Regions from separate parts of the Bradyrhizobium sp. SMVTL-02 genome, predicted to be linked through region 2. Evidence: predicted binding sites of a transcription regulator. Region 2 holds the regulator's gene; each other region holds the start of a gene.

Region 1 (10,434 bases), 700 kb from region 2:
CCGGGCGCATCGACACGCAGTCCGCGCCCGCATGAGCGCTGCTGCCGAACCGTTCGCGAAGCCGAACGCCGTCGCACTGTCGCTGCGCTATGCGCTGCGCGAATTGCGCGGGGGCCTGCGCGGCTTCTACGTCTTCATCGCCTGCATCGCGCTCGGCGTGATGGCGATCGCCGGCGTCGGCTCCGTCTCGGCGAGCCTGTCCGACGGCCTCGCCCGCGAGGGCCGCACGCTGCTCGGCGGCGACGTCTCGTTCGTGCTGTTTCAGCGCGAGGCCAAGCCCGACGAGGTCGCGTTCCTGCGCTCGCGCGGCGCCGTCTCGACCGCCGCCACCCTGCGCGGCATGGCGCGCTCGGCCGACGGCAAGCTGGCGCTGGTCGAGATGAAGGCGGTCGATGGCACCTATCCGATGCTGGGGCAGTTGACACTGGCGCCACAGCTGGCGATGTCCGATCTGCTCGCCGAGCACGACGGCGCATTCGGCGCCGCCGCCGATCCGACTCTGCTGGCACGCCTCTCGCTCAAGGCCGGCGACCGCGTCACCATTGGATCTGCGACCTTCCAGATCCGCTCGACCGTCGAGGCCGAGCCCGACAAGCTCGCCGGCGGCATCGGCTTCGGCCCGCGCTTTTTGATCAGCGAGGATGCCTTGCGCGCCACCGGCCTGATCCAGCCCGGCAGCCTGGTGCGCTGGGTCTACCGGGTGAAGCTGCCCGATACCGCCAACAGCGAGCGCGCCACCGAGGCCTTCATCGCAGACGCGCGCAACGCCGCGCCGCAGGCCGGCTGGGAGATCCGCAGCCGCTCCAATGCCTCGCCGCAGCTGGAGCGCAACATCAACCGCTTCACGCAGTTCCTGACGCTGGTCGGCCTCGCCGCGCTGCTGGTCGGCGGCGTCGGCGTCGCCAATGCAGTGAAGAGCCATATCGACCGCAAGCTCGAGGTGATCGCCGCCTTCAAGGCGGTCGGCGCCACCGGCCGTGACGTGTTCGGCATCTATCTGGCGCAAGTGATCCTGCTGGCCGCGATCGGGTCCGTGATCGGGCTTACGCTCGGCGCCGCCATGCCGTTCGCCATCGTCGGGCTGTTCGGCAAGCTGCTGCCGCTGCCGGTGGTGCCGGCCGTGCATGCAGACGAGCTCGCGCTGTCCTTCGTCTACGGCCTGCTCACCGCGCTCGCCTTCGGCCTGTGGCCGCTCGGGCGCGTGCACGACGTGCCGGTAGCGGCGCTGTTTCGCGACACCATCAGCTCCGAATGGCACCGGCCGCGGGCGAGCTACCTCCTGTTCATGGGCGTCGTGATCGTCCTGCTCGTCGCGGTCGTGATCGGGCTTTCGTTCGACAAGCGCATCGCCGCCGTGTTCGTGGCCTCCTCCGTCGTCGTGTTCGCCCTGCTGCGCGGCATCGCCGCCCTCTTGATGACAACCACGCGGCGGCTGCCGCGGACGCGGCTGCCGATGCTGCGGCTTGCGATCGCCAACATCCACCGGCCGGGCGCGCTGACGCCCTCGGTGGTGCTGTCGCTGGGTCTCGGGCTCGCCGTGCTCGTCACCATCACCCAGATCGACGGCAATCTGCGCCGGCAGTTCCTCGCGGCGCTGCCCGACCGGGCGCCGTCGTTCTTCTTCATCGACATCCCGAGCACGCAGGCCGAGCGGTTCGACGGCTATCTGCGCCAGATCGCCCCTGGCGCGAAGGTCGAGGACGTGCCGATGCTGCGCGGGCGCATCGTCGCCGCGCGCGGCGTGCGGGCCGAGGAGCTCAAGCCCACCACCGATTCCGAATGGGTCCTGCAGAGCGACCGCGGCCTGACCTATACGGCCGAGATGCCGAAGGGCTCCAAGGTGGTCGAAGGCGAGTGGTGGAGCGCGGACTATTCCGGCCCGCCGCTGGTCTCGATGGAGAAGAAGATCGCCGACGGGCTCGGCCTCAAGCTCGGCGACGAGGTCGTGGTCAACGTGCTCGGCCGCGACATCCCGGCGAAGATCAGCAATCTGCGCAACATCGACTGGCAGGGGATGGGCATCAATTTCGTCCTGGTGTTCTCGCCCAACGCCTTCAGGGGCGCACCCCACACCCACATCGCGACGCTGACCGAGGCGGGCGGCGACGCCGCCGGCGACGGCAAGATCATCAAGCAGGTGGCCGACGCCTACCCCATGGTGACGAGCGTGCGCGTGCGCGAGGTGATGGAGACGGTCGGCTCGGTCGTGACCAATCTGGCCCTGGCGATCCGCGGCGCCAGCGCCGTGACCCTGATCTCGGCGATCCTGGTGCTGGGCGGGGCGCTCGCCGCCGGCCACCGTCACCGGGTCTACGATGCGGTAATCCTGAAGACCCTGGGCGCGACCCGGCTGCGGCTGCTCGGCGCCTATGCGCTCGAATACCTCCTGATCGGGCTCGCCACGGCGGTGTTCGGCGTGATCGCCGGCAGCATCGCGGCCTGGATGATCGTGACGCGGCTGATGACGCTCAGCTTCGTCTGGCAGGCCGGCAGCGCGGCCGGCGTGGTGGCGGCCGCCCTGGTCGTCACGGTCGGGCTCGGGCTGGCCGGCACGCTGCTGGCGTTGAACAAAAAGCCCGCCACGGTGTTGCGAAATTTGTGACAAATGGTAGCGGGCGGCCGCGCGGGTGCGAAATCGCACGATTCCTGCGATTAACCACGTCCGCCCGTCGGGATTGCAGCCAAGGGCGACATTCAGCCGCGCGTGGACGGTTGCAGCGGATGTGTTAGTTTCCCACATATCGAATGGGTTCGGAGCCCCATTGTTAGCCAAAATTTAGTCGGCAGGCAGCGGTATCCGAGATAGAGTTTGACGAACCGGCGGCATGGCGACCCTCATGCCGGACCGGCCAACCAACGGGAATTCGACCATGTCCGACCTAGACCGTAACTACGCTTCTCCCTTCGGCAGGGCCGCCGGGCGTGTCGACGCCGCGACGGTCGATGCCGGCCTGCGCGCTTATATGCTGCGCATCTACAACTACATGAGCATTGGCCTCGCCATCACGGGCCTGGCCGCGCTCGGCGTCTACATGGCCGCCGTGACCGACGTCCCGACGGCGGACGCCGTTCGCGTCGGCAAGCTGTTCCTGACGCCGTTCGGCTACGCGATGTTCGTCAGCCCCCTGAAGTGGCTGTTCATGCTCGCGCCGCTGGCGATGGTGTTCGTGATCTCCGCGGGCATCAACCGCCTCGCCCCCTCGACCGCCCAGATCCTGTTCTGGGTGTTCTCGGCGCTGATGGGCATCTCGCTGTCGTCGATCTTCCTGGTGTTCACCCACACCTCGATCGTGCGGGTGTTCTTCATCACCGCGGCGACCTTCGGTGCGCTCAGCCTCTACGGCTACACCACCAAGCGTGACCTGACCGGCATGGGCTCATTTTTGTTCATGGGCCTGATCGGCATCATCATCGCGAGCCTGGTGAACCTGTTCCTGGCGAGCTCGATGCTGCAGTTCATCGTGTCGGTGGTCGGCGTGCTGGTGTTCGCGGGCCTCACCGCCTGGGATACGCAGCGGCTGAAGAACGACTACATCTACGGCTACGCCTCGGCCGGCGGTGACATCGCAGAGCGTGCGGCCATCACCGGCGCACTGTCGCTGTACCTGAACTTCATCAACCTGTTCACGCTGCTGCTGCAGCTCCTCGGCCAGCGCGACTGAGCGATAGACCCGAGAGAACGACACGAACCCCGGCCGCGCGGCCGGGGTTTTTGTTTGCGCCCCGGTAGCAGCCACAAACACCGTCATTGTGAGTGCAGCGGTCGCGGTAGGGACGCTCATTGCTGGGCGCCCCCCGCACAGATCCGTACGTGCGGCTTTCCCGCATACGGCTCCCACCTCGGGTGAGTAGCGGTGAAGCGTGTTCGGGGCCAAGGATGGAGGATTTGTGGCTTGGGGAGCAAGTCGGAGGCAAGCCGCGCGACCCGCTGCCACGTGGTCCCGTCAATCTGGCTGCGGCGCCGAAGCATCCGCCTCCATTGTTCGGTGACGAAGTAGCGGAAGGCGCTGAGCGCTCGGCTGTTGGTCGGTACCGCGTGGTAGTTGAAGTACCCGGTAACGACCTGCCGCAGCCATTTGCCCTGTTCGAGCACCGACTGGTGCATACGCCGTCGCATTCCCTGCTTCACGGCTTGCAGTTTCGCCCGCATGCGGTCTTTGCGAGACTTGCGCCTGATCTGGAACTTGCCTTGCTTGGATCGGCTGCAGATGAAGGTGAAGCCGAGGAAGTTGAAGGTCTCCGGCTTGCCGAGCCCGCGCCGCCTGCGGTTGTCCTCCGCATGACGTCCGAACTCGATCAGCCGGGTTTTCTCAGGGTGCAGTGACAGCGCGAACTCCTGCAGCCGTTTGCGCAATTCTTCGAGGAAGTGCCGGGCCTCATTCTCATGCTCGAAGCCGACGATGAAGTCGTCAGCGTAGCGCACGATGATCATGTCACCCGCGGCCTCGCGCCGTCTGAAGCGTTCGGCCCACAGATCGAGGGCATAGTGCAGGTAGATGTTGGCAAGCAGCGGCGAGATCACCGCCCCTTGTGCCGTCCCCTGTTCGCTGACCCTGACCGTTCCTTCTTCGAGAACACCCGCCTTGAGCCATTTGCGGATCAGACGGATGATACGCTGGTCGCCGGTCCGATGTTCGACGAAGCGGATGAGCCATTCCTGGTCCACCATGTCGAAGAACGAGCGGATATCGGCGTCAACAATGAAGTTCACCCGCCGGCTCTCGATTCCGACCAGCAGCGCATCCATCGCATCGTGCGCGCTGCGCCCGGGCCGGAACCCATACGAGAACCCGAGGAAGTCCTCCTCGTAGATCGCGTTGAGCACCGTAGCGGTTGCCCGCTGAACGATCTTGTCCTCGAGGGACGCAATCGCCAGCGGTCGCTGCCGCCCATCCTGCTTCGGGATATGGACCCGCCGCGACGGCTGCGGCCGGTACGCTCCCCGGTGAACACGAGCATGCAGGTCCTCAAGATTGGCCTTGAGGTCTTGCTCGTAGTCCCGCCACATCATTCCGTCCACACCCGGCGCGGCATGCTTCTTCAGCGCGAAGAACTCCGCCTCGAGCAGTTCAGGCGTGATGTGGTGAAGCAGCGCAGTGAACCTCTCCTTCTTCCTTTCCCTTGCAGTTCGCCGTATGCGTTCCAACGCCTGTGTCACGCTTGTCCGGCTCGGCGTCCGGGGCGTGCTTTGCTGGTCCGCATTCCCCTTGGTCGCGGCCCTTCGCTCCACCAACTCCTCCGCGGATCGCTCCGCTTCGTTCGCAGGCTTCGACGCTACTACGGCCGCGTCCGACTTCCCGCATCCGTTCGTCATCGGCTTTGGCTCCTCGCCTTCCCGATGCGGACCTTGGGGGCATGTTGCCATCGGTCAGATGCGGGACCTCCCAGGTTCCGACGCGGTCCTTTGCTGCGTGATGGGGTCTTCGACCACGGCAGAGCGTCAGCGCCTCGCATAACGGCGCCGCACATGTTGCCTTCGACGTTGCTTACCGGCTCGGCCTCTGCGAGTTTCTGTCTTTCGCGGCTCAATAGCCCACCCCACAGCATCGTTGTGTACGCTTCGCAGCCGCCGTTGCCGACGGCCACGCAACACTCACTACCGGGCGCTCGCTACCGCTTACCCGGACCGGACTTCCACCGGTTGGACCACGCCAGCTTGCCTGGCGCACAAGCAATCCAGAGTCTCTCCGCGGATGCATTTCCGGATTGCTTCGCTGCGCTCGCAATGACGAGTTGGAGGCACTGTTGCCCCTTCCAGCAGTCGGACGAAGGCTCTATCCTCCCGCCCCATGTCCGCACCTGAAATCAGGCCCACGACCGAGGCCGACCTCCCCGCCATCACCGCCATCTACCAGCAGGCCGTCCGCGAGGGCACGGCGACGTTCGAGCTGGACTCGCCCGACCTTGCCGAGATGACGCGCCGTTACCGCGCACTGGTCGATGGCGGCTATCCCTATTTCGTCGCGATCCTCGACGGGCGCGTGGCCGGCTATGCCTATGCCGGCGCCTACCGGCCACGGCCGGCCTATCGCTTCACCGTGGAGAACTCGATCTATCTCGATCCCTCCTTCCACCGCCGTGGCGTCGGGTCAAAGCTGCTGGAGCGGCTGATCACCGAATGCGAGGCGCGCGGTTTCCGCCAGATGATCGCGGTGATCGGCGATTCCGCCAATGCGGGCTCGATCGGCGTGCACACCAGGGGCGGCTTCAAGATGATCGGCACGCATCCCAATGTCGGGCTGAAATTCGGGCGCTGGCTGGACACCGTGATGATGCAGCGCGACCTCGGCGAGGGCGCGAAGACGGTGCCGGGGAAGTAGGGTAGTCCCGTAGGCCGCTACACCACCGCCAGCTTGCGATCGATCACCAGCAGCACGCGCTCGAGCTCGTGGCCGCGGCGCAGGATCAGGCCCGTGGCCGAGATCACGCTGTACATGCCCTGCTTGCGCGCCAGGCGCGGGTCCTTCTCGATGCGATAGATCGGCACTTCCGAGGCGCGGCGATAGACCGAGAACACCGCGCGATCCCTGAGGAAGTCGATGGCGTAGTCGCGCCACTCGCCGTCGGCAACCATGCGGCCATAGAGATTGAGAATACGATGCAGCTCGAGTCGGTTGAAGGTCACCCGGCTCGACTGCGCGTTCGCAGCGGCGGGACGCGCCGCCGCACGCTGCCCGCTCGGATCGGCATCCTCCGGCATCAGGCTCATGGGAGCGCCTCCTCCTCGCACAACATGACCACGTCCGCGAAAATCGTCCCCGGAACCGCGGATCATGACAGTTGCATGATCGCGCCAACCGCTGTCCTTCGCAAGGGCTCTCGATGGAACTCGGGGACAAAATCCGAAGAGTTTCCAGAGGGTTTCGGGGCTCAACCGGCGGAATTGCACCACACGCAGGAGTGGAACTCCGTCGGGACGAACCGTCACGGGATCGTGCGCAAGAATCTTAGTCTCGCCGCTTTTCCGCCCAGCGCCCGCCGCCCTGCATTGCGAAAAGGCTGATGTGCGTTGACCCGGTCCTTTCGGTTCTGGATTCCTCAGCCCCCAGCCCCCCGGGGTCGAACAGGATCGGGTCTGTACGCGCGACAAGGAGGGCCAACGCAAGTTGGTCCTTTTTTGTTTGTGTCGGGATGTTTGCGGCTCGCCCCCTCTCTCCAGACATCAGCGGAAAGACTCTCCCCCCTCATCCTGAGGAGCCGCGCCATTCGCGCGGCGTCTCGAAGGATCGAGGCCCCCCGCTGCATCAGCGCCGCCCTTCATGGTTTGAGACGCGCGCAAGGGCGCGCTCCTCACCATGAGGAGCGAACGAGTGCGACGCTCGAGAACGAGAGAGAGGAATTCGAATCAGTGCAGCGACGTGTACGCCGCGCCGAGCATCGGGCCCGGCCTTTCGCGGCTGCCGTCCTGGACGTAGACCACCGCGCCGTCGACGCCGTCACGCGTGAGGTTCTCGATCGGCACGGTCCAGCTTTCCGGACGGCCGTTCCAGTCGCCTACCTTGAGCAGGTTGCGCACCACGTTGTGGTAGGTGATCTGCTGCCCGCGATTTTCGCCGCGGCTGATCGCGATCGGCACCGACTTGGAGATCGAGCAGATCCAGACCTCGCCGTGCGAGACCGCCGGCTCCTTGCTTTCGGCTACCGACACGTTGATCTGCTTGCCTGCGAGCGACATCGTAACCGGAACGCTCATCACGCCGGAGCCCTTTTCGGACTTGCCGATCGCGCTCTCGATGCCGGCGCGATCGCTGCCGATGACATGCGTGGAGCCGTTGACGACGACCTGCGGCGTGTAGACCTCGCGGTCACCGCGCATGCGTGAATAGGCTCGCTGCCGCGCAGAGAAACGCGAATCGGCCAGCGTGTCCTTCCAGCCGAGATAGTCCCAATAATCGATCGGCATGCTCAGCGCGATGATCGAGGGGTCGCTGGAGAGATCGCCGATGATCTTGTCCGCGGGCGGGCAGGACGAGCAGCCCTGCGAGGTAAACAATTCGACGACGGCGCGCGGATCGGCGTGAGCGGGACGGATGACGGCGACGATCGCACAGATACCGAGTGCTCCCGACCAGAGGGCACCGGACCAACGTGAAATCAGATGAGAAGCCGTCATTGTTGTCATGTCGAACGCCGCACACCAAAGCTCGTGGGAGGGGGAATCTTATCGAATGATGGTCACCGTAGTCTTACGGGCGCGACCTGCTCAACCACCCAGGAAACCGTGCCGAGCCGATTTTCCGCCGGATGGGCCCATCCAAAGCATGCCGCAAACGCGCGAAGGCGGCCTTGTGATAGGCCGCCTTCGTTTAACCTTCTACTCACGTCGCAGTGAGCCACCGTTCACAAATTCGCGCTTAAGCCGCGAGCTTGCGCAGCACGTAGTGCAGGATGCCGCCGTTCCGGTAATAGTCGAGCTCGTCCAGCGTATCGATGCGGCAGAGCAGCGAAACGCGCTGCAACGAACCGTCTCCGGAGACGATTTCCGCCGTCAGCTTCTGGCGCGGCTTGAGGTCGCCGACGAGGCCGCGCAGCGTGACCTTCTCGTCGCCCTTCAGGCCGAGCGACTGCCAGGAGGTGCCTTCCTCGAAGGTCAGCGGCAGCACGCCCATGCCGACCAGGTTGGAGCGATGGATGCGCTCGAAGCTCTGGCAGATCACGGCGCGGACGCCGAGCAGACGGGTGCCCTTCGCGGCCCAGTCGCGCGAGGAGCCGTTGCCGTATTCGGCGCCGGCGAACACCACCAGCGGCACCTGCTCCTGCTGGTACTTCATCGCGGCGTCGTAGATCGACATCTGCTCGCCGTCGGGCCAGTGCTTGGTGAGACCGCCCTCGGGGATATTTCCATCCGCACCCTTGAGCATGAAGTTCTTGATGCGGATGTTGGCGAAGGTGCCGCGCATCATGACTTCATGGTTGCCGCGACGCGTGCCGTACTGGTTGAAGTCGGCCGGACGCACCTGGTGCTCGCTGAGATATTTGCCCGCGGGCGAGGTGAGCTTGATCGAACCGGCCGGCGAGATGTGGTCGGTGGTGATCTTGTCGCCGAACAGGGCAAGGATGCGCGCCTCGACGATGTCGGTGACCGGCTCCGGCTCCTTCTTCATGCCTTCGAAATAGGGCGGGTTCTGCACGTAGGTCGAAGACATGTTCCAGCGATAGGTCTCGCTCTCGACCGTCTTGATCTTGCGCCAGTTGGCGTCGCCCTTGAACACGTCGGCATACTTCTTCTTGAAGATCGCCGAGGTCACGAACTTCTTCATGAAGGCGTTGATCTCCTTCGTGGTCGGCCAGATGTCCTTCAGGTACACCGGCTTGCCGTCCTTGCCTTCGCCGATCGGCTCGACGGCGAGGTTCTTGGTGACGCTGCCGGCGAGCGCGTGGGCGACGACCAGCGGCGGCGAGGCCAGATAGTTCGCCTGCACGTCCGGCGAGACGCGGCCTTCGAAGTTGCGGTTACCGGAGAGCACGGCGGCGGCGACGATGCCGTTGTCGTTGATCGACTTCGAGATCTCCTCCGGTAGCGGACCGGAATTGCCGATGCACGTGGTGCAGCCGAAGCCGACCAGGTTGAAGCCGACCTTGTCGAGATCCTTCTGCAGGCCGGAATCGGCGAGATAGCCCGCGACGACCTGGCTGCCCGGAGCGAGCGAGGTCTTGACCCACGGCTTGGCCTTGAGGCCCTTGGCGGCGGCGTTGCGCGCCAAAAGTCCGGCGCCGATCAGCACGCTCGGGTTCGAGGTGTTGGTGCAGGAGGTGATGGCCGCGATCACGACGTCGCCATGGCCGATCTCGAAGTCCTTGCCCTCGACGGGGAAGCGCTTCGTGGGCTCCTCGGCCTTCTTGTACTCGGTGCCGAGCGCGAGCGAAAAACCTTCCGCGACCGACGGCAGCGCGATGCGGCCCTCGGGACGCTTCGGACCGGCCATCGACGGTACGACGTCGGCGAGGTCGAGGGTCAGGGTCTCCGTGAACACCGGATCGGGAGACTTGGCGGTGCGGAAGAGCCCTTGCGCCTTGGCATAGGCCTGCACCAGCGCAACGCGCGGCGCGGCGCGGCCGGAGGTCTTGAGGTAGTCGATCGCGGCGGCGTCGACCGGGAAGAAGCCGCAGGTCGCGCCATATTCGGGCGCCATGTTGGCGATGGTCGCCTTGTCGGCAACGGAGAGGTTGTCGAGGCCCGGACCGAAGAACTCGACGAATTTGCCGACGACGCCGAGCTTGCGCAGCATCTGCGTGACGGTCAGCACGAGGTCGGTGGCGGTGACGCCTTCCTTCATCGCGCCCTTCAGCTTGAAGCCGACGACGTTGGGCAGCAGCATCGACAGCGGCTGGCCGAGCATGCAGGCTTCCGCCTCGATGCCGCCGACGCCCCAGCCGAGCACGGCGAGACCATTGACCATGGTGGTGTGGGAGTCGGTGCCGACCAGCGAGTCG
Region 2 (10,434 bases):
AAGCGCGGGAAGATGCCGACGTGGCGGAGCTCGGCGACCTTGCCGAGCAGCTTCACCATCCTGCCGGCGCTCTCCTTGCGCTGATTGACGGCCGGCGAATATTGCGGATCGACCAGCACGATGTCGGCGCCGCCGGCGGCCTGGATGCGGGAGATGCCGTCCTCGACCAGTTTTGCGGTATCGCCGGGATCGAGATTGCGCAGCACGGCGTTGGTGCCGACCTGCCAGATCACCATGTCCGGATGCAGGTCGATCACCTGCGTCTGAAGGCGCTTCATCATCTCCGGCGCATCCTCGCCGCCCACGCCGGCGTTGACGACGGTGATGTCGGCGGTCGGATAGTGCCGGCGCAGCTGTGCGGCGAGACGGTTCGGATAGTTGAAATCGGGCGAGCTCGCGCCGTAGCCGGCGGTCGACGACGAGCCGAACGCGACGATCACGACGGGCTGGCCGGCCGCGAGCTTGGCCGCGACATGAGGGAGCGAGCCCATCGTCTTCGAGCCGCCCTTCGGCGGCAGGCATGGCACGCGGTTGAAGATATCGCCGGCAGACTTGGCGGCCTGCTTGACCTTGTCGATGGCGCGCGCGGTGATGCCACGCTGCTCGGGGGACGTCACGGCGCCCGTGGTCTGGGAACGCGAGGCGGGAGCGGGATCAGCGGTTTGCGCCGGCGCTTGCGTCGTCTGCGCGGCTTGCGCCTGCGCGCGCGACTGCGACACCGGCGTCAGCAACAGCAGCGCTGCCGCCGCTGATATAGCCAGCCATGCCGTCGGGCAAAAAGGGCGGAGAGAACTCATTAACGCTAGACCTCAATTTTGCTGCTGGGCCGGCCCCAGATGGGCTGCGTCAAACACGAACTGTGCCAACGCCCGGCCAAGGCAATCATGGACCTGTTTCGCCAGCTCCGGCCCGTGGGACGGGCTGAACAGGTCGAACTGACCCTGGTCATTCCACTGCCGCATGATCGCGAAACGATCGAACAGCGGGATGTCGTGCTCCTGCGCCACCACCCGCATATTGTCGAGATAGGGCGGCACCGAGATCATGGTCTCTGTGCGCGGGCTGTACTGCAAATTCATCAACACGACGTCAGCCCCTGCATTTTGCAGCGCGGCAACCCCCTCGGTCACAGCACCGCGAAACTCATCGGGATCGATGGCTCGGATAGCATCCACGGTCCCGGTCTGCCAGATGACCAAAGTAGGCCTTTTTGCTTCCATCAGCTTAACGAAGGTGGTGGCCGCCTCCTCTGCTGTTTTCTTGCTCTGTATTTCTACGGAGACGTGCACGACCTCCGAGGGTGGCAGCTTCTCCTTCAAGATGGCCTGCATGCGCGCCGGATAGGAGGCGTCCTCGGAGGCCGGAATCGTGGTCGAGCGGCTGCCGATGACCAGGATTTCCAGCGGTTTGCCAGATTTGACGGCCTCGGCAACCTTGGGAAGCTGGCTTTCGCTGGTGAGGAGATAGGACGGCAATTCGCAGGCTGCGGGCGCGGCGGCAGCGGCAGGCGCAGCATCGTCCGCGCGCGCCTGGGGCGCGGCGAGGCCACCGCATAGCAGGATCAGGCTCAGGAGAACCTTCGCCTTCATCAGCCCCCTCCCGCCAGATCGGCGTTGCCGACGGCGTTTTTGGTTTTCGCACCGCTCTTGTCAGCCACGCGCTTGTACCACGAAATCACCCAGGCAACGCCCCACATGACCAGGATTCCGGAGAGACTAATCAGCGCATGCATGGCTGCGCCGCCGGAGACCTCGGCCAGGATGAAATGGCCGGCGAAGGCGAGGAAGACGCCGAGGCAGAAGATCTCGAGCGAATGCTGGCCGCACAGGATCAGCGGCCGCAGCCACTGCGATTTCAGGCCCGGCCAGTCGCGCGGCAGGAAGCGCACCGTGAGCGCGGCCAGCGCCAGGAAATGCGTGAAGCGCAGAACGTCGAGATCGGTCTTGTCGATCGGATACATCCATTGCTCGAGCCGCTTCGGCATCAGATGGGACAGGTGCGGCAGATACCAGGTCAGCGTCACGTAGAACGCCGCCACGATATAGGCGATCGAGATCCACATCGTTACCGGCGACGCTAAAATACGCGACATGCGCCGCGCACCTCCGAGCGCACACCATGCACCGAAGACGAAAAGCAATTGCCAGGCCAGCGGATTGAAGGCCCAGAAGCCGTTCGGATAGGCGGAGAAGTAGAGATCGTATTCCCAGGTCACCGCGTAGAGCACGACGGAAAGGCCGAGCGTGACGTCGGGCTTCCAGCGCATCGACCACAGGATCACGGGCAGCGCCAGCATCAGGACGATATACAGCGGCAGCACGTCCATGTTGACGGGACGGAAACGCAGCAGCAGCGCCTGCACGATGGTGATGTCGGGCTGCTTGAGGAAGTCCATGATCCCCATCTCTTCGGTGTAGAGCGGGTTCTCGAAACGGGTCGCCACGTAGGAGATCTCGGCGAGGAAGATCGTGAACAGGAAGACGTGCGCGACGTAGATCTGCCAGACCCGCCGCAGGATGCGGGCGGTAGCGATGACGACGCCACCCTCCAGCATCGCGCGGCCGTAGACGAAGGCGGCGGTGTAGCCGGAGATGAAGATGAAGATCTCCGTGGCGTCGCTGAAGCCGTAATTGCGGATCGTGAACCACGTCAAAAGGCTCGTCGGCAGATGGTCGATGAAGATCAGCCACAGCGCCAGCCCACGGAACAGGTCAAGGCGGAGTTCGCGCTCGCCGATGGCGGGCAGCGTGATGGCGGCTGCACGCGGCTCCGCAGGTTTGGCGGTTCCTGCGATGCTCGATCCCGTCACTTGGTCGGCAATGGTCATCGGGGCCTAAAAACCCTCACCCAAATCGCGACGTTGAAGGAGTGTACCGGTCCGGCCGTCATCTCGCAAAGCGGCCGGATCACATGGGGGTGTCTCCCCCCTGGGGATGTCATCCCTTGGGGTGTACTTCCTCGCCAATTCTGGCGGCACGATGTCGCCAAAACCGCCTCGGGGTTTGGTTCCGACGCCGGATTTCGGTATGATGGCAGCCATGTACCGCGCCGTGACCCGCCAGATCGAAGTGACCGTCGAGCCGAACTTTGTTCCGGAGCAGTCGTCGGCCGACCGCTCCCGCTATTTCTGGTCGTACACCATCGTCATCACCAATTCCGGCGACGAGACGGTGCAGCTCAAGACGCGGCACTGGATCATCACCGACGCCACCGGTCGCCAGCAGGAGGTCAGGGGCGAGGGCGTGGTCGGCGAACAGCCGACGCTCGCCCCCGGCGAGCGGTTCGAATACACTTCCGGCGTGCCGCTCACGACCGCATCCGGCTTCATGACCGGCCGCTACCAGATGGTCAGCGAAACCGGCGAGCGCTTCGAGATCGACGTGCCGACGTTCTCGCTAGACAGCCCGGATAACAAGCGGGTGTTGAATTAGCACCGTGCCGTACCTCCACATCGTCGTTGCTTCGCTGCGCTTGCAATGACGGAGGATGGACTTACGCGTCCTCGACGCCCGCCTCGTGCGGCGTGAACTGGTAGACCGACGAACAGAACTCGCAGGTCACGACGACCTTGTCGTCCTTCACCATCGCCGCGCGGTCGTCGGGCGAGAAGCTCTTCAGCATGGACGCGACCGCGTCGCGCGAGCAGGAGCACTGCGCCTTCAGCGACAGCGGCTTGAACACGCGTACGCCACGTTCGTGAAACAGGCGATAGAGCAGCCGCTCGCCGGAGAGCTCCGGATCGATCAGCTCGACGTCCTCGACGGTCTCGATCAGCGAGCGCGCCTCGACCCAGGCGTCGTCCTCGGCGACACTGTGCGCCTCGACACCTTCGGGCGCATCGCCGGGATGCAGGTCCGCCTGCCGCGCGCGCTCGGGAGCCTTCGGCAGGAATTGCATCAGCATCCCGCCGGCGCGCCAGCGATGCTTGCCGCCGTCGCTCGAGCGCCACTCCTCGCCGACGGCGAGGCGCACCTTGGTCGGGATCTGCTCGGAGCGCAGGAAATATTCGTGGGCGGCATCTTCCAGGCTGCCGCCGTCGAGCGCGACGAGGCCCTGGTAGCGGCTCATGTCGGGGCCCTGATCGATGGTCATCGCAAGATGACCGCGGCCGAGCAGCGTGCCGGAATCCTTCGCCGTGCCGAGGCGCGAGGCGTCGTAGCGGGCATAGGCCCGCAGATGATCCGGCGCCTTGTAGTCGACGACCAGGAACGACACCGGACCGTCGGTCTGGGCCTGCAGGATGAAGCGGCCCTCGAATTTCAGCGCCGAACCGAGCAGCGTCGCCAGCACGATCGCCTCGCCGAGCAGCTTGCCGACAGGCGCTGGATAATCGTGCTTGGTCAGGATGTCGTCGAGCGCAGGGCCAAGCCGCACCAGGCGACCGCGCACGTCGAGCGCGTCGACCTCGTAAGGCAGCACGGCGTCGTCGACCGGAACCGCTGATGGCGCGCGGACCGGGCCTTCAGGCCCGGTTTTCATGTCAGGGGATTGGAAAACCATGGCGCTTTATCTGGGGTCGGAGAGCCGGGAATGGAAGGGGGTGTGTTCCGGCGATCGGATCTCGTGCACGCGAGTACAAATTCCGTGTCGTCCTGACGAAAGTCAGGATGACGATCCAATATTACGCGACCGCGCCGCTACTTCACCGCGTCGAAGCACCAAGCCAGAATGCCCTTCTGCGCGTGCAGGCGGTTTTCGGCCTCGTCGAACACGACCGATTGCGGCCCGTCGATCACCTCGTCGGTGACCTCCTCGCCGCGATGGGCCGGCAGGCAGTGCATGAACAGCGCGTCGGGCTTGGCCAGCGACATCAGCTTCGCATTGACCTGATAGGGCTTGAGCACGTTGTGACGGTGCTCGCCTTCCTTGTCGCCCATCGACACCCAGGTGTCGGTGACGACGCAGTCGGCGCCCTTCACGGCGGCCTCGGGATCAGAGCCGAGCACGATCGGCGCGCCCGTCGCCTTGATCCAGTCGCGCATCGCCTTCTTCGGCGCGAGCTCCGGGGGCGTTGCCACATTGAGCTGGAATTTGAAGCGCTCGGCGGCATGCGCCCAGGAGGCCAGCACGTTGTTGTCGTCGCCGGTCCAGGCCACCGTCCGGCCCTCGATCGGGCCGCGATGCTCCTGATAGGTCATGAGGTCCGCCATGACCTGGCAGGGATGCGAGCGCCGCGTCAGGCCGTTGATGACCGGCACGGTCGCATTCGCCGCAAGCTCCAGCAGCGCCTCATGGTTGAGGATGCGGATCATGATGGCATCGACATAGCGCGACAGCACGCGCGCGGTGTCGGCGATGGTCTCGCCGCGGCCGAGCTGCATCTCGGCGCCGGTGAGCATGATGGGCTCACCGCCGAGCTGGCGCATGGCGACGTCGAACGAGACGCGGGTGCGCGTCGAGGGACGCTCGAAGATCATCGCCAGCGTCTTGCCCTCGAGCGGCTTCACCGGCTGCTGCGCCTTCTGCTTCGCCTTCATGGCGGCGGAGGCGTCGAGCATGCTCTTGAGCTCCGACAACGGCAGCTCGTTGATGTCCAGGAAGTGCTTCGGCGACTTGCTCATCAGCTTGCAGCCCGCTTGGTCTGACTGGACGAGATCGCAGCGCAGGCGCGCTCCAGCCGCGCAACGCTGTCCTCGATCTCGGCCTCGGTGACGATCAACGGCGGCAGGAAGCGCACGACATTGTCGCCGGCGCCGACCGTGAGCAGCTTTTCATTGCGCAAGGCCGCAACGAGATCGCCCGAGGGCACCACGGCCTTGATGCCGATCAAGAGGCCCTCGCCACGCACCTCGCTGACGACGTCAGGGTGACGGTCGATCACGGAGGCGAGCTTCTGCTTGAGCAGCAGCGACATCTTCTGCACGTGGTCGAAGAAGCCGGGCTTGAGCATGATGTCGAGCACGGCATTGGCAGCCGCGATCGCCAGCGGATTGCCGCCGAACGTGGAGCCGTGCGAGCCGGGCCCCATGCCGGCTGCCGCCTCCGCGGTGGCCAGCACCGCGCCGATCGGGAAGCCGCCGCCGAGCGCCTTGGCGAGCGACATCACGTCAGGTGTGACGCCGGTGCGCCGATGCGCGAACAGATCTCCGGTGCGACCCATGCCGGTCTGCACCTCGTCGAAGGCGAGCAGCAGGCCCTTCTCGTCGCAGAGCTGACGCAGCGCCTTGAGGAAGGCGGGCGTCGACGATCGCACACCGCCCTCACCCTGGATCGGCTCGACCAGGATGCCGGCGGTCTGCGGACCGATCGCCTTCTTGACGGCTTCGATGTCACCATGCGGGACCTGGTCGAAGCCGTCCATCGGCGGGCCGAACCCTTCAAGATATTTTGCAGATCCCGTCGCAGCCAGCGTCGCCAGCGTGCGGCCGTGGAAGGCGCCCTCGAAGGTGATGATGCGGTAGCGCTCCGCATGGCCCTTGGAGAAGTGATGATGGCGGACCAGCTTGATCACGCCTTCCAGCGCTTCGGCGCCGGAATTGCAGAAGAACACGAAGTCCGCGAAGCTTTCCTGGCACAGACGCGCCGCGAGTTTCTCGCCGTCCGGGCTCTGGAACAGGTTCGACATGTGCCAGAGCTTGGTCGCCTGCTCCTGCAACGCCTTGACCAGCGCGGGATGGGCATGGCCGAGCGCGTTGACGGCGACGCCCGAGGTGAAATCGAGATAGCGCTCGCCATTGGTCGCGATCAGCCAGCAGCCTTCGCCGCGCTCGAAACCGAGGTTGGCCCTGGCGAAAACGGGGAGCAAATGCGGCGCGGCGCTGTCAGTCATGACGATCACTTGATGTTGCGGACGGCCTGAAGCGCTCACGCAGCGCACCATCAACCGGCCCGGAAAACGAAACGTGCCGCCTTTTAAGGGCGGCACGTGGCACTATCTTATGCCGGGTAGAACGGGTGTCAATGCCGCCTGAAAGCCCCGGGAAACGCTGAATCCGTAGTCTTGCGGTGCCGGATTTGCGGGGTTTTTGCCACGGAACATGTGGAAGCGAGTCGGCTGACTCTTGCGCGTGAGTCACGCCATATTGTAGCGTTTGGCTTGTCAGATACGACATCTCGTGCAGCAGTTCTGATCCTCTAAGTCCTCATGTACCGGCGTAAACGTTCGGGCGTTCTGGTTATGCCCGGCGAGCCTTAAGGGATTCTGGCGGCACGGGTTTTTCGAGGCTTAGGCATTCGCCGCGAGGCGCCAGGACGGCAGCCGCACGGCGAGGGAAAGGGTGCAATGACGGTTTTGACCTGGTCCGACGATCGCGTCGAGCAGCTGAAAAAGCTCTGGGAGGCCGGATTGTCGGCCAGCCAGATCGCAGCCGAGCTCGGCAACGTGACCCGTAATGCCGTGATCGGCAAGGTGCACAGGCTCGGCCTGTCGGGCCGCGCCAAGAGCCCCTCATCGGCAGCTCCCCGGCCGCGCAAGGCGCGCCCGGCTCAGCACATGATGCGGGTCAGCCGCCCGATTGCGCGCGGCAACACCGCGCTGGCGCAGGCCTTCGAGGTCGAGGTCGAGGCAGAGCCTGTGACCTACGACAACGTGGTGCCGATGAGCCAGCGGCTGTCGCTGCTCGAGTTGAACGAGGCGACCTGCCACTGGCCGGTCGGCGATCCCTCGAGCCCGGATTTCTTCTTCTGCGGCGGCAAGGCGCTCTCCGGCCTGCCCTACTGCGCCCAGCATTCGCGCGTCGCGTATCAGCCCGCGGCCGACCGCCGTCGCGCGCCGGCAAAGCCCGGCACGCGCTGAGCACGGCTTTAAACTACCTCGTCCCGACGTGAGGCCGGGACGACAACCGAGACATAAACAAGCGCGCCACGTGGCGCGCTTTTTGTTTGGCTTGCTCGAAGCCGCTCTCAGGTCTGCTCGGCCTTCGCAAAGCGATCGTCGAGCGCGTAGCCGGCGCCGCGGACGGTGCGGATCGGGTCCTGCTCGCGGCCGAGATTGAGCAGCTTGCGCAGGCGGCCGATATGGACGTCGACGGTGCGCTCGTCGATGTAGATGTCGCGGCCCCAGACACTGTCGAGCAGCTGCTCGCGCGAGAACACGCGACCGGGATGCTCGAGGAAGAACTCGAGCAGGCGATACTCGGTCGGACCGAGATCGATCGGCCGGCCCGAGCGCGCGACGCGGCGCTTCTCGCGGTCGAGCTCGATGTCGCCATAGGCGAGCACGGTGGCGAGCCGCTCGGGGCTGGCGCGCCGCAACAGGCCCTTCACCCGCGCCAGCAGCTCGGGCACCGAGAACGGCTTGACGATGTAGTCGTCGGCGCCGGTCGCAAGCCCCCGCACCCGCTCGCTCTCCTCGCCACGCGCGGTGAGCATGATGATCGGTAGCTGCTTGGTCTCGGGACGGGTGCGCAGCCTCCGGCACAGCTCGATGCCGGAGAGCCCCGGCAGCATCCAGTCGAGCACGATCAGGTCGGGGATGTGCTCCTTGAGGCGGGTGTCGGCATCGTCGCCGCGCATCACCGTCTCGACGTCATAGCCGTCGCCTTCGAGGTTGTAGCGGAGAAGCTCGGTGAGAGCTTCCTCGTCCTCAACCACCATGATGCGTGCGCCCATCGGCTCGTCGCTCCTTGAGTCTTCAGGTATTCGGGACCGTCGTGGCGAAGGTCGTCATGTCGCCCTTCGGCCGCTTGTCGGTGATGGCCTGACCCTCGATCATGTAGAACACGGTCTCGGCGATGTTGGTGGCGTGGTCGCCGATCCGCTCGATGTTCTTGGCACAGAACATCAGATGGATGCAGAACGAGATGTTGCGCGGATCCTCCATCATGTAGGTGAGGAGTTCGCGGAACAGCGAGGTGCAGATGGCGTCGACTTCCTCGTCGCCCTTCCACACCGCCATCGCCGCCGGCAGATCGTGCGCGGCATAGGCGTCCAGCACCGACTTGACCTGCTGCTGCACGAGGTCGGTCATGTGCTCCAGGCCGCGGAACAGTTTGAGCGGATGGAAGTCGGCATCGAGCGCGGCGACGCGCTTGCCCATGTTCTTGGCGAGGTCGCCGATGCGCTCGAGGTCGGTCGCAACGCGCATGGCGCCGACGATCTCGCGCAGGTCCACCGCCATCGGCTGGCGGCGGGCGATCGTGAGCACGGCGCGCTCCTCGATCTTCTTCTGCAGCGCGTCGAGCTCGGCATCGGTGGTGACGACGCGCTGGCCGAGCGCGACGTCGCGGCGGATCAGCGCGTCGACGGAATCGACGATCATGCGCTCGGCGATACCGCCCATCTCGGCGACGAGCCGAGTGAGCTCCTGGAGGTCGGTGTCGAAGGCCTTTGCGGTATGTTCAGAACCCATGTCCCGTCTCCTCAGCCGAACCGGCCGGTGATGTAATCCTGCGTGCGCCGATCGCTCGGCGACGTGAAGATCTTGCTGGTGTCGTCGAACTCGATCAGCTCGCCGAGATACATGAAGGCGGTCTTGTCGGAGACGCGCGCCGCCTGCTGCATGTTGTGGGTAACGATCGCGATCGTGTAGTTCTCGGACAATTCCTGGATCAGCTCCTCGACCTTGGCGGTCGAGATCGGGTCGAGCGCCGAGCAGGGCTCGTCGAACAAAATCACTTCAGGGCGGACCGCGACGGTGCGGGCGATGCAGAGGCGCTGCTGCTGGCCGCCGGAGAGCGACAGGCCCGAGGCGTTGAGCTTGTCCTTGACCTCGTTCCACAGCGCGCCGCCGCGCAGCGCCTTCTCGACCCGGTCGTCCATCTCGGACTTCGAGATCTTCTCATAGAGGCGGATGCCGAAGGCGATGTTCTCGTAGATCGTCATCGGGAACGGCGTCGGCTTCTGGAACACCATGCCCACCCGGGCGCGCAGCAGGTTCAGGTCCAGCTTGGGATCGAGGATGTTGGTCTGGTCGAGCATCAGCTGACCGGTGGCGCGCTGGCCTGGATAGAGGTCGTACATCCGGTTGAAGATGCGCAGCAGGGTCGACTTGCCGCAGCCCGACGGGCCGATGAACGCCGTGACGCGGTTGGTGCCGAGCGTCAAATTGATGTTCTTCAGCGCGTGGTGGTCGCCGTAATAGAAGTTGAGGTTGCGCACCGTCACCTTGGCGGGCGCTTCCGGCATCGGCTGCGAGGCCAGATGCGCGTTGGAACTCACGGATACGGAAAGATCGGTCATTTTGCAGTCCTCTCGGCGCCGAGGATGCGCGCGCCAATGTTCAGGGCAAGCACGGTGAGCGTGATCAGCAGCGCGCCGCTCCAGGCGAGCTGCTTCCAGTAGGCGTAGGGGCTCTGCACGAAGTTGTTGATGGTGACCGGCAGGTTCGCCATCGTCTTGTTCAGGCTGAGGCTGAAGAACTGGTTCGACAGCGCGGTGAAGAGCAGCGGCGCGGTCTCGCCGGCGACGCGGGCGGTGGCGAGCAGCACGCCGGTGATGAGACCCGAGCGGGCCGCACGATAGGCGATGCGCTTGATCACCAGCGAGCGCGGCAGG
Region 3 (10,434 bases), 190 kb from region 2:
ACCAGTGGACCAGCGACGACGATTCGACGCTGGCGCAGATGCTGACCAAGGGCATGCTGAAGAACGCCGACGGCTCGCCGATGAAGAAGGACGATTTCCGCATCATCCACAAGTCGGCGCCCATCATCAACGGCCCCTACGCCTACAACTCCGACCTCCCGGAGGAGGCCAAGGCGGCGATCGCGAAGGCGTTCTTCGACGCGCCGGCCAAGGACAAGGCGGCCTTCGACCGCCTCCAGGATGGCCAGAAGAAGGGTTTTCATCCCGCCACCACCAAGGATTGGGACGGCACGATCGAGCTGATCAAGTTCGTCGATGCGCTGCGTAAGAAGAAGGCGTCCTGAGCTTTCGGGACGAGCCACTTGAGCCGGGTCGATGGACCCGGCTCTTTCTCTTTGTGAACGACCACGCGCAATGACCCAATGACCGTAGCGGTTTCCATCCTTCCCGAGCAGCAGCTTGCCGCGCTGAATGCCGCCTATCGCCAGGCGGTCTCGCGCCGGCGGCTTCGTCTGCTGTTGGGCGCTGCGGTCTTTGCCGCAGCGCTGGTTCTCGCCGCGATCGGCGCCGAAGTGAATTTGCGCACGCTGTTCACCTATTTCGGCAACTTCGTCAGCTATTTCGACCGCATCCTCACGCTCGACAGCGGCCAACGGGTCTGGACCGATCTCGGCGAATGGCTGTGGGGCTGGCGCAAATGGCTGAAGATGCTGGGTGAGACGCTGCTGATCTCCTATGTCGGCACGCTGATCGGCGCGACCTTCGCCTTCGCCCTCAACTTCTTCGCGGCTGAAAACACCTCGCCCGCGTCCTGGCTCCGCTTCACGGTGCGGCGCCTGCTCGAATTTGCCCGCACCGTCCCCGGAATCGTCTTCGCGCTGGTCTTCGTGATTGCCTTCGGCCTGGGGCCAATGGCGGGCGTGCTGGCGATTGCAATCCACTCCACGGGCGCCCTGGGAAAACTGTTCTCGGAGATCGTCGAGAATGCCGACATGAAGCCGGTCGAAGGCATCCGCTCGACCGGTGCGAGCTGGCTCTCCTGCATGCGCTTTGCGATTCTGCCGCAGGTGACCGCGGGTTATGCCAGCTATGCGCTGCTGCGCTTCGAGATCAATGTCCGCGAAGCCTCAGTCATGGGCTTTGTTGGTGCCGGCGGCATCGGCCAGGAGCTCGTCGTCGCGATCCGCAAGTTCTACTATTCGGACGTCAGTGCCATCCTGCTCACCATCATCATCACCGTCTTCATCATCGACATCACCACCGGCTGGCTGCGCGGCCGCCTGTTCGGCAAGGAGGCGCGGACGTGACGCCGCAGGAGGTTGATACGCGCGAGATTCGCGCGCGTTATCCCGACGTGTTCGAAAGGCCGGCATCGGCGCGGCTCGCAACACCTGCGATGATCGTTGCGGCATTCGCGATCCTCACTTACGGCCTCGTCGATCTCGATTTCTCGCCGTCGCGTTTCTTCACCGGCCTCAGCCAGCTCGGCTGGATCAGCCTGATGATGATCCCGCCGGATCCCGGCTCCTCGCTGCCGGTCTATCTGAAGGCGCTGGGTGAGACGCTCTCGATCGCGCTCCTGGGCACCACGCTGGCGGCGGTGTTCGCGCTTCCGGTGAGCCTGCTGGCGGCGCGCAACGTCATACCCTCACAGATCCTGCGCTTTCCTGTTCGCCGTTTTTTGGATTCGATCCGAGGCGTCGACACGCTGATCTGGGCGCTGGTGTGGATCAACGTCGTCGGCCTCGGCCCGTTCGCCGGCGTGCTCGCCATCGCCGTGTCGGATTTCGGCGCATTCGGAAAACTGTTCTCGGAGGCGATCGAGGGCGCCGACCAGAAGCAGGTCGAGGGCATTCGCGCCTCCGGCGGGAGCGCGCTGCACGAGATCCGCTTCGGCCTGCTGCCGCAGGTTCTGCCCGTGATCGCCGGCCAGGTGCTCTATTTCATCGAATCCAACACGCGTTCGGCCACTATCATCGGTATCGTCGGTGCCGGCGGCATCGGCCTCCAACTCGCCGAGCAGATCCGCGTGCTGGAATGGCAGAGAGTGTCGTTCCTGATCCTGATGATCCTGGTCGCGGTCGCCGCGATCGATTTCATCTCGGGCAAGCTGCGGTTTGCAATCATCGGAAGGCGGGCGGTGGCCTGAGGTTTTCGCCTCTCCCCGCCTGCGGGGAGAGGCCGGAATTTGCGAAGCAAATTCCGGGTGAGGGGGACCCTCAGCGAGTCCGTCTCTCACCGTCATTGCGGAAGCGGCCCCTCACCCCAACCCTCTCAGCGCGAGCGAAGCTCGTCGCGGCCCGTAAGAACGGGGAGAGGGAGAACAGGCAACTCACCCGTTCTCCACCAGGAACTCCACCCGCTCCGCGGCAAACCGCGAATGCTTCGTCACCAGCGGCTTGCCGGCGAGATCGTGGTCGGTGGCGTCGACGACCAGGATCGGCCGCCCCAGCGGTAGGTCGAGCCGCGCGGCGTCGGTGGCGTCGACGATGCCGGCGGTGATCCGGGTTGCGCCGCGGCGATAATCGCGGACGCCAAAATGCTCGAGCAGCTTCGTCATCGAGCGCGTTGCGGCGAACACTTCGCCTGCGCCCGGAAACAGTTCCGCCGACAGCCAGGTGGTGGAGACACAGATCGGCGTGCGGTCGGCAAGCCGGATCGCCTCGATCCGCACCAGCGGCGCGCCGGTCTTCAGTCCCAGCTCCCGCGCCAGCTCGCGCGTCGCGACGTCATCGGTCGCCTCGATCAGCCGGCCATGCGGTTCGCGGCCATCGGCGCCGACGATCTCGGAGAAGCGTGTTCGCGAGCGCAACGGATAGGCGAGCTTCTGCGCCTCGACATAGGTTCCGCTGCCGCGCTCGGCACGCACCAGCCCACGCTCGGCAAGCGCGGCCAGCGCGCGTCGTACCGTGTGGCGGTTCACGCGGTAGGTTTCGGCGATCTCCATCTCGCCCGGCAACTTGTCGCCGGCCGCGAAGCGGCCGTCGGCGATGCCGCGCTCGATGCCGTCGGCAACGAGGCGCCACAGCGCGACGCCCGACGAGGCTGTGTCCTGCATGCTCATGTCGTCGGTGAGCCTAGCCCGAAAATCACATCTGTGTCACGAAACAGTCATGGCGCGCCCGTATGAAGTTGTCTATTATCATAGACAACTTGGATTCGGCAAGTTCTCAAAAGTTCGATGGATCAGGTGACCCAGCACAATAACCAGCAAGCCCAGCGCAAGGCCGCGATGGCCGTGCTGGCGCACGCGGAGGCGGGCGAGATCGCCGCTCGCCTGCGCGATCTCGCCCTGCCGGCTCATCAGAATCTGCGTGCGCCGGAGAACGGCCTCGTGATGCTGCGCGGCCGGGTCGGCGGCGACGGCGCACCGTTCAACCTCGGCGAAGCCACGGTGTCGCGCGCGGCGGTGCGGCTCGCGAGCGGCGAGGTCGGCTTCGGCTACGCGCTGGGGCGCGACGGTGAGAAGGCGCGGCTGATCGCACTGTGCGATGCGCTGGTGCAGTCCCGCGATTTCGGCGGGCTGGTCGAGCGCGACGTTATCGCGCCGTTGCGCGAGCAGCTGATGGTCAGGCGGACGCGGGCGGCGGAAGAGACCGCCGCGACGAAGGTCGATTTCTACACCATGGTGCGCGGTGAGGGGTGAGGTCATGACCACGATTGCGGAATTGCCGCCGGGCTTCGCCGACAAGGTCTTGTCGGCGCAATCGACCTTTCGTTCGGTCATGGATGCGATGGCGCGGCCGGGCTCCGTTCAGCGCATCGTGCCGATGGCGGGCGCGCCCGGCGTGATGATGCGCGGTACCGCCGCGATCGCGCTGACGCTGTTCGACCACGATACGCCGCTCTGGCTCGACGCGCGGATGGCGGAGAGTTCCGACGTGACCAAGTGGCTGAAATTCCACACCGGCGCGCCGGTCGTGCAGGATTCATCGGTGGCTTCATTCGCGCTCATCAGCGATGGCGGTGCGCTGCCCTCGCTCGAGCGCTTCGCGCTCGGCACCGGCGAGTATCCTGATCGTTCGACCACGGTGATCATTCAGGTCGACAGCCTCAATTCCGGCTGCAACTTCGAGCTGCGCGGTCCCGGCATCGATGGCTTCGCGACGCTGCAGGCGTCGATCAAGCCTTTCGACCTGTTCGAGCGCCTGCATATGAACGAAGCACTGTTTCCGCGCGGCATCGACGTCGTGCTGGTCGCCGATGACGCCGTGGTCGCGATCCCCCGCACCACGCGCGTCGTGAGCAAGGGAAGCTGAAGCATGTATGTCGCAGTCAAAGGCGGCGAACGCGCCATCGAGAACGCCCATCGCCTGCTCGCGCATAAGCGGCGCGGCGATCAAAGCGTTACGGAAATCTCCCTCGATCAGATCTCGGAGCAGCTTGGGCTCGCAGTCGACCGCGTCACGAGCGAAGGCTCGCTCTATGACCGCGAGCTCGCGGCGCTCGCCATCAAGCAGGCGCGCGGGGATTTGATCGAGGCGATCTTCCTGGTCCGCGCCTTCCGCGCCACGCTGCCGCGTTTCGGCGCCAGCGAGCCGGTCGACACCGGCGCGATGCGGGTGCAGCGGCGCGTGTCGGCGACCTTCAAGGACATTCCCGGCGGCCAGATCTTAGGTCCGACCTTCGACTATACACACCGCCTGCTCGACCCGTCGCTCGCTGAAGGTTTTGTGCCGGAGACGCCGGCGACGGCCGAAGCTTCCGCTGCGGCGACGCCGCGCGTCACCGACATTCTCGGCCGCGATGGGCTGATCGAATCCTCGCCGCAAGCCGAGGACGGCGCCAATGTCGGTGATCTCACCCGCGAGCCGCTGAATTTTCCGGCCGAGCGCGACCTGCGCCTGCAAAACCTCGCGCGCGGCGACGAAGGCTTTCTGCTGGCGATGGGCTATTCCACGCAGCGCGGCTACGGCCGCAATCACCCCTTTGTCGGCGAGATCCGCTTCGGCGAGGTCGAGGTCGAATTTCTCGCGGAAGACGTCGGCTTCGCCGTGCCGCTCGGCGCGATCGAGCTCACCGAGTGCCAGATGGTCAACCAGTTCAAGGGTTCTGCGAAGGAAGCGCCGTGCTTCACCCGCGGCTACGGCCTCGCCTTCGGCCAGAGCGAACGCAAGACCATGTCGATGGCGCTGGTCGATCGCGCGCTGCGTGCTCGCGAGCTCGGCGAGGAGGCGCTCGCCCCCGCGCAAGACGAGGAATTCGTGATGTCGCATTCCGACAACGTCCAGGCGACCGGCTTCGTCGAACACCTGAAGCTGCCGCATTACGTCGACTTCCAGTCCGAGCTTGGCCTGCTGCGCAAGCTGCGCCAGGAGTTCGCCGATGCCAATGCGCCCGACGCCATGAAGGAGGCCGCGGAATGAACGCGCCCGCCTACAACTTCGCCTATCTGGACGAGCAGACCAAGCGGATGATCCGCCGCGCGATCCTGAAAGCCATCGCGATCCCCGGCTATCAGGTGCCGTTCGCCAGCCGCGAAATGCCGATGCCCTATGGCTGGGGCACCGGCGGCGTGCAGGTGACCGCCGCGATCCTCGGACCCCAGGACGTGCTGAAGGTGATCGATCAGGGTTCTGACGACACCACGAATGCGATCTCGATCCGCAAGTTCTTCGCCAAGACCGCCGGCGTTGCGACGACGACGGCGACGGACGAGGCGACGGTGATCCAGACCCGTCACCGCATCCCGGAGACGGCGCTGCACGCGAACCAGGTGCTGGTCTATCAGGTGCCGATCCCGGAACCCCTGCGTTTCCTCGAGCCGCGCGAGACCGAGACGCGGCGCCTGCATGCGCTCGCCGAGTACGGCCTGATGCACGTGAAGCTCTACGAGGACATCGCCCGCTTCGGCCATATCGCCACCGCCTACGCCTATCCAGTCAAGGTCAACGCGCGCTACGTGATGGACCCGTCGCCGACGCCGAAATTCGACAATCCCAAGATGGACAATTGCCCGGCCTTGCAATTGTTCGGTGCCGGCCGCGAGAAGCGCATCTACGCGATCCCGCCCTACACCCAGGTGGTCTCGCTCGATTTCGAGGATCACCCGTTCGAGCCCTACCGCTTCAACGCGCCCTGCGCGCTGTGCGGCGCGGAGAACTCCTATCTCGACGAGATCGTGACCGACGACAAGGGCGGCCGCATGTTCGTCTGCTCGGACACCGACTATTGCGAGGGCCGCCAGGCCGCCGGCCATCACGGCAGCCTGAGTGCTGCTCCCTACAAGGAGAAGGCGGGCGCACATGGGTGATCTCGACGTGCTTGAAAACGACCAGCCGCTGCTGGTTGCGGAGTCGCTCAGCAAGTCGTTCGGCCGCATCGCCGCCTGCCGCGACGTGTCGTTCTCGCTCTATCCGGGCGAGGTGCTGGCGATTGTCGGCGAATCCGGCTCGGGAAAGTCGACCCTGCTGCAGATGCTGTCGGGCCAGCTCGCCCCGAGCTCGGGCCATGTGTCCTACCGGATGCGCGACGGCGCCACCCGCGATCTCGCCACCCTCGGCGAGGCCGAGCGCCGCTTCCTGTTCCGCACCGACTGGGGCTTTGTGCACCAGGATCCGGCGCAGGGCCTGCGCATGGCGGTGTCGGCCGGCGCCAATGTCGGCGAGCGGCTGATGGCGGTGGGCTGGAATCACTACGGCCGCATCCGCGACACCGCGTCGGACTGGCTCACCCGCGTCGAGATCGACACGGCGCGCATCGACGATGCGCCGCGCACCTATTCCGGCGGCATGCGCCAGCGCCTCCAGATCGCTCGCAACCTCGTCACCGAGCCGCGGCTGGTGTTCATGGACGAGCCGACCGGCGGACTTGACGTATCGGTGCAGGCCCGCCTGCTCGACCTCCTGCGCAGCCTCGTTGCCGAGCTACACCTCGCCGTCGTCATCGTCACCCACGATCTCGCGGTCGCACGCCTCTTGTCACATCGCGTGATGGTGATGAAGGGTGGCCGCGTCATCGAGACCGGTCTCACCGACCAGGTGCTCGACGATCCCCGTGAGCCCTATACCCAGCTCCTAGTCTCCTCGATCCTGCCGCCATGAACTTTACAATATGAGTTTTTCAATGACCGCCATGATCGACATCACTGACGCCGGCAAGACCTTTACGATGCACCTGCAAGGCGGCATCGAATTGCCGGTCGTCAGGGGCGTGACCTTCCAGGTCAATCCCGGCGAATGCGTCGTGCTCTCCGGACCTTCCGGTGCCGGCAAATCGTCGATCCTGAAGATGATCTTTGGCAACTACCGCTGCGACAGCGGCCGCATCGGTATCCGCCATCGCGGCGCGGTGGTCGATCTCGCCACCGCCGAGCCGCGGCAGGTGCTCAACATCCGCCGCTCCACCATCGGCTATGTCAGCCAGTTCCTGCGGGCCGTGCCGCGCGTTGCGACCATGGACGTCGTTGCCGAGCCGCTGATCGTCGATGGCTTGGCGCGAGCCGATGCGCAGGCGCGCGCCGGCGAGCTGCTGCATCGCCTCAACATTCCCGAAAGACTTTGGCAGCTTCCGCCCGCCACCTTCTCCGGCGGCGAGCAGCAGCGCGTGAACATCGCGCGCGGCTTCATCTCCGACCTGCCGATCCTGCTGCTGGATGAGCCGACCGCATCGCTCGATGCCGCCAACCGCGCCGTGGTGGTCGAACTCGTCGCCGAGAAGAAACGACAGGGCGTCGCCATGGTGGCCATTGTCCATGACGACGAAATCCGTCATTTGATTGCCGACCGCATCGTCGACGTCACCAGCTTTGCCGCCGCCTGAAGGACATGGAAATGAAGCCAAAGGACACAGTGATCGCCAACGCCAGGATCGTGCTGGCGGACCGGGTGATCGAGCAGGGCTGGCTCGCGCTTGCCGACGGACGCATCGCCGAGATCGGTGAGAGCAGGGCGCCCGCGGGCGCCGAGGATGCCGGCGGCGACCTCATCATGCCCGGCCTGATCGAGCTGCACACCGATCATCTCGAAGCGCATTACGTGCCGCGGCCAAAGGTGTTCTGGAATCCGGTCGCCGCCGTCATCTCCTATGACGGCCAGCTTGCGACCTCGGGCATCACCACCGTGTTCGACTCGCTCCGGGTCTGGCGCGAGGACGGGGCGGAGGAGGTCGATGGCCGCGCCGGCGTGCTCGCCGCCGCGATCACCACTGCGCGCGAGGCCAGCCTGCTGCGCGCCGACCACTTCCTGCACCTGCGCTGCGAGATCCCGATGCCGAGCGTGGTCGAGGAAGCGAAGGAACTGGTCGACCGACCCGACGTCAAGCTGATGTCGCTGATGGACCACACCCCTGGCCAGCGCCAGTTCCGCGACGAGATCAAGCTGCGCGACTATTATCGCGGCAAGGGCGGCGGCAAGACCGACGCCGAGCTCGACGAGCTGTTCGCAAAGCGCTTCGAATATCAGAGGCTCTACGCCGCCGCCAACATGCGCGAGATCGTTGCGCTGGCGCATGAGTACAGGATCCCGCTGGCGAGCCACGACGACACCACCGAGGAGAACGTCGCGGATGCCGTGCGCGACCGCGTGTCGGTGGCGGAGTTCCCGACCACGCTGGAGGCCGCGCGCGGCCTGCACCAAGCCGGCATCGACATTCTGATGGGCGCGCCGAACGTTGTTCGCGGCGGCTCGCATTCCGGCAACATCGCCGCGGTCGATCTCGCCCGCGAAGGCCTGCTCGACATCCTGTCGTCGGACTACATCCCGTCCAGCCTCCTGATGGCCGCGCTGCAACTGCCGGAGCACGTGCCCGCGATCAGCCTTCCGGCGGCGGTTCGCACCGTGACCAAGGCACCGGCCGAGGCGGTTGGCCTCACCGATCGCGGCGAAGTCGCAACCGGCAAGCGCGCCGATCTGATCCGCGTGCACGTTGCCGGCCGCGTTCCGGTGGTCCGCAGCGTCTGGCGCGAAGGATACCGCGTCGCATGAGGGAGACCGCGACCATGGCCGAGGGCGAGGCGGGTGCGATCGGCCCCGGCCGGCTCGTGCTCGTGGTCGGTCCCAGCGGTGCCGGCAAGGATACCTTGCTGCGGCTGGCGCAAGTGGCCTGCAGCGACGATGATGACATCGTCTTTCCGCGCCGTGTCGTGACGCGCGCCTCCTCGGCCGATGAAGACAATATCGCGGTGAGCCCCGACGAATTCCGCCGCGCGCGCGAGCACGGCGATTTCGCAGTGCACTGGGAGGCGCACGGCCATTCCTACGCCCTGCCGCTCGAGATCAACGATGACATCCGCGCCGGCCGTGCGGTCGTCGCGAACGTCTCGCGCACTGTGATCGGCGCGCTGCGCCGGGCTTATGCCAATGTCGTGGTGGTCGCGATCACGGCGCCGCCGGAGGTGTTGGCCCAGCGGCTCGCGGCGCGCGCCCGGCACAGCGACGGCAACATCACGGAGCGGCTGTCGCGCAGCGTGGACGATGCGGCGGCGCAAGCCGACGTCACCATCCTCAATGCCGGTGGTGCCGACCATCACAGTCGCCAGCTGGTGCGCGTGATCAGGAATGAAGGCTGGCACGAATAGCCGGCACGGGAAGGAGAGTGCAATGACGGTGATCGAAACGGTCCAACAGCTTGAAGCCATCTACGGCGTCACCACTGACGCCTCGATCGTGAAAGTCGCCGACCACGTCACGCCGCTCTACCGCGTCTTCATCGAAAAGGCGCCGTTCGCCGCGCTCGCGACCATCGGGCCCGAGGGCATCGACTGCTCGCCACGCGGCGATCTGCCCGGCTTCGTCCGCATCCATGATCCCAAGACGCTGATGCTGCCGGACCGCCGCGGCAACAACCGAATCGATTCGCTGCGCAATATCGTGCGCGATCCCCGGGTGTCGCTGATGTTCCTGATCCCCGGCTCCGGCAACGCCGTGCGCGCCAACGGCCGCGCGCATCTGTCGATCGATCCGGAGCTGCTGGCCTCGTTCAAGGTCGAGGGCAAGGCGCCGCGCAGCGTGATGGTGATGAACGTGGAGGAAATCTACTTCCAGTGCGCCCGCGCCATCGTCCGCTCCGACCTCTGGAATCCCGACAAACGCGTCGATCCGAAGACCCTGCCGACGCCCGGCCAGATCCTCGCCGAGATGAGCCAGAACACGGTCGGCGGCGCGGAGTATGATCGCATCTGGCCGGAGCGGGCCGCCGTGACGATGTGGTGAGGCGCCGCCCTCTAATTAAACGCCATCCCGCCACTCAGCGCGATGGTCTGCCCGGTCATGTAGGCATTGTCGACCAGCAGCATCACGGCCTTCGCCACCTCATCCGCGGTGCCGAAGCGGCCGAGCGGGATGCGGCTGACGAGGCCGGGCTGGCCGCTCATCATGTCGGTCTCGATCAGCGACGGCGCGACCGCATTGACGGTGATGCCCTCCTTCACCAGCCGTGCTGCATAGCCGCGGGTCAGGCCCTCCATGCCGGCCTTGGATGCATTGTAGTGCGGCC

Evidence for each region. Region 2 encodes PhoB, which activates phosphate uptake and scavenging genes when phosphate is short. Its sites were predicted from a motif close to TGTCATNNANCTGTCAT; they were not measured.
Region 1: a site for PhoB is predicted at 6,774-6,790, ahead of ACNJYB_RS00505 (DUF2794 domain-containing protein). Genes of this name have one in related genera too.
Region 3: a site for PhoB is predicted at 3,099-3,115, ahead of phnF (phosphonate metabolism transcriptional regulator PhnF). Genes of this name have one in related genera too.

Annotation. Positions count from the first base shown of each region.
Region 1 covers NZ_CP182469.1:115,192-125,625, forward strand. The annotation lists gene ACNJYB_RS00480 (ABC transporter ATP-binding protein) at 1-35, shown strand, start outside; gene ACNJYB_RS00485 (ABC transporter permease) at 32-2,602, shown strand; gene ACNJYB_RS00490 (Bax inhibitor-1/YccA family protein) at 2,871-3,662, shown strand; gene ltrA (group II intron reverse transcriptase/maturase) at 3,779-5,158, opposite strand; gene ACNJYB_RS00500 (GNAT family N-acetyltransferase) at 5,790-6,320, shown strand; gene ACNJYB_RS00505 (DUF2794 domain-containing protein) at 6,338-6,709, opposite strand; gene ACNJYB_RS00510 (DUF1223 domain-containing protein) at 7,346-8,122, opposite strand; gene acnA (aconitate hydratase AcnA) at 8,355-10,434, opposite strand, start outside.
Region 2 covers NZ_CP182469.1:7,820,345-7,830,778, forward strand. The annotation lists gene ACNJYB_RS37505 (SGNH/GDSL hydrolase family protein) at 1-797, opposite strand, end outside; gene ACNJYB_RS37510 (SGNH/GDSL hydrolase family protein) at 810-1,589, opposite strand; gene ACNJYB_RS37515 (OpgC domain-containing protein) at 1,589-2,827, opposite strand; gene apaG (Co2+/Mg2+ efflux protein ApaG) at 3,039-3,431, shown strand; gene ACNJYB_RS37525 (Hsp33 family molecular chaperone) at 3,493-4,500, opposite strand; gene argF (ornithine carbamoyltransferase) at 4,638-5,561, opposite strand; gene ACNJYB_RS37535 (aspartate aminotransferase family protein) at 5,561-6,769, opposite strand; gene ACNJYB_RS37540 (GcrA family cell cycle regulator) at 7,223-7,735, shown strand; gene phoB (phosphate regulon transcriptional regulator PhoB) at 7,843-8,550, opposite strand; gene phoU (phosphate signaling complex protein PhoU) at 8,573-9,289, opposite strand; gene pstB (phosphate ABC transporter ATP-binding protein PstB) at 9,301-10,119, opposite strand; gene pstA (phosphate ABC transporter permease PstA) at 10,116-10,434, opposite strand, start outside.
Region 3 covers NZ_CP182469.1:7,630,126-7,640,559, reverse strand. The annotation lists gene phnD (phosphonate ABC transporter substrate-binding protein) at 1-344, shown strand, start outside; gene phnE (phosphonate ABC transporter, permease protein PhnE) at 423-1,307, shown strand; gene phnE (phosphonate ABC transporter, permease protein PhnE) at 1,304-2,149, shown strand; gene phnF (phosphonate metabolism transcriptional regulator PhnF) at 2,333-3,064, opposite strand; gene phnG (phosphonate C-P lyase system protein PhnG) at 3,182-3,646, shown strand; gene phnH (phosphonate C-P lyase system protein PhnH) at 3,651-4,259, shown strand; gene ACNJYB_RS36650 (carbon-phosphorus lyase complex subunit PhnI) at 4,263-5,366, shown strand; gene ACNJYB_RS36645 (alpha-D-ribose 1-methylphosphonate 5-phosphate C-P-lyase PhnJ) at 5,363-6,253, shown strand; gene phnK (phosphonate C-P lyase system protein PhnK) at 6,246-7,043, shown strand; gene phnL (phosphonate C-P lyase system protein PhnL) at 7,066-7,761, shown strand; gene ACNJYB_RS36630 (alpha-D-ribose 1-methylphosphonate 5-triphosphate diphosphatase) at 7,767-8,924, shown strand; gene phnN (phosphonate metabolism protein/1,5-bisphosphokinase (PRPP-forming) PhnN) at 8,921-9,517, shown strand; gene ACNJYB_RS36620 (pyridoxamine 5'-phosphate oxidase family protein) at 9,540-10,151, shown strand; gene ACNJYB_RS36615 (SDR family NAD(P)-dependent oxidoreductase) at 10,163-10,434, opposite strand, start outside.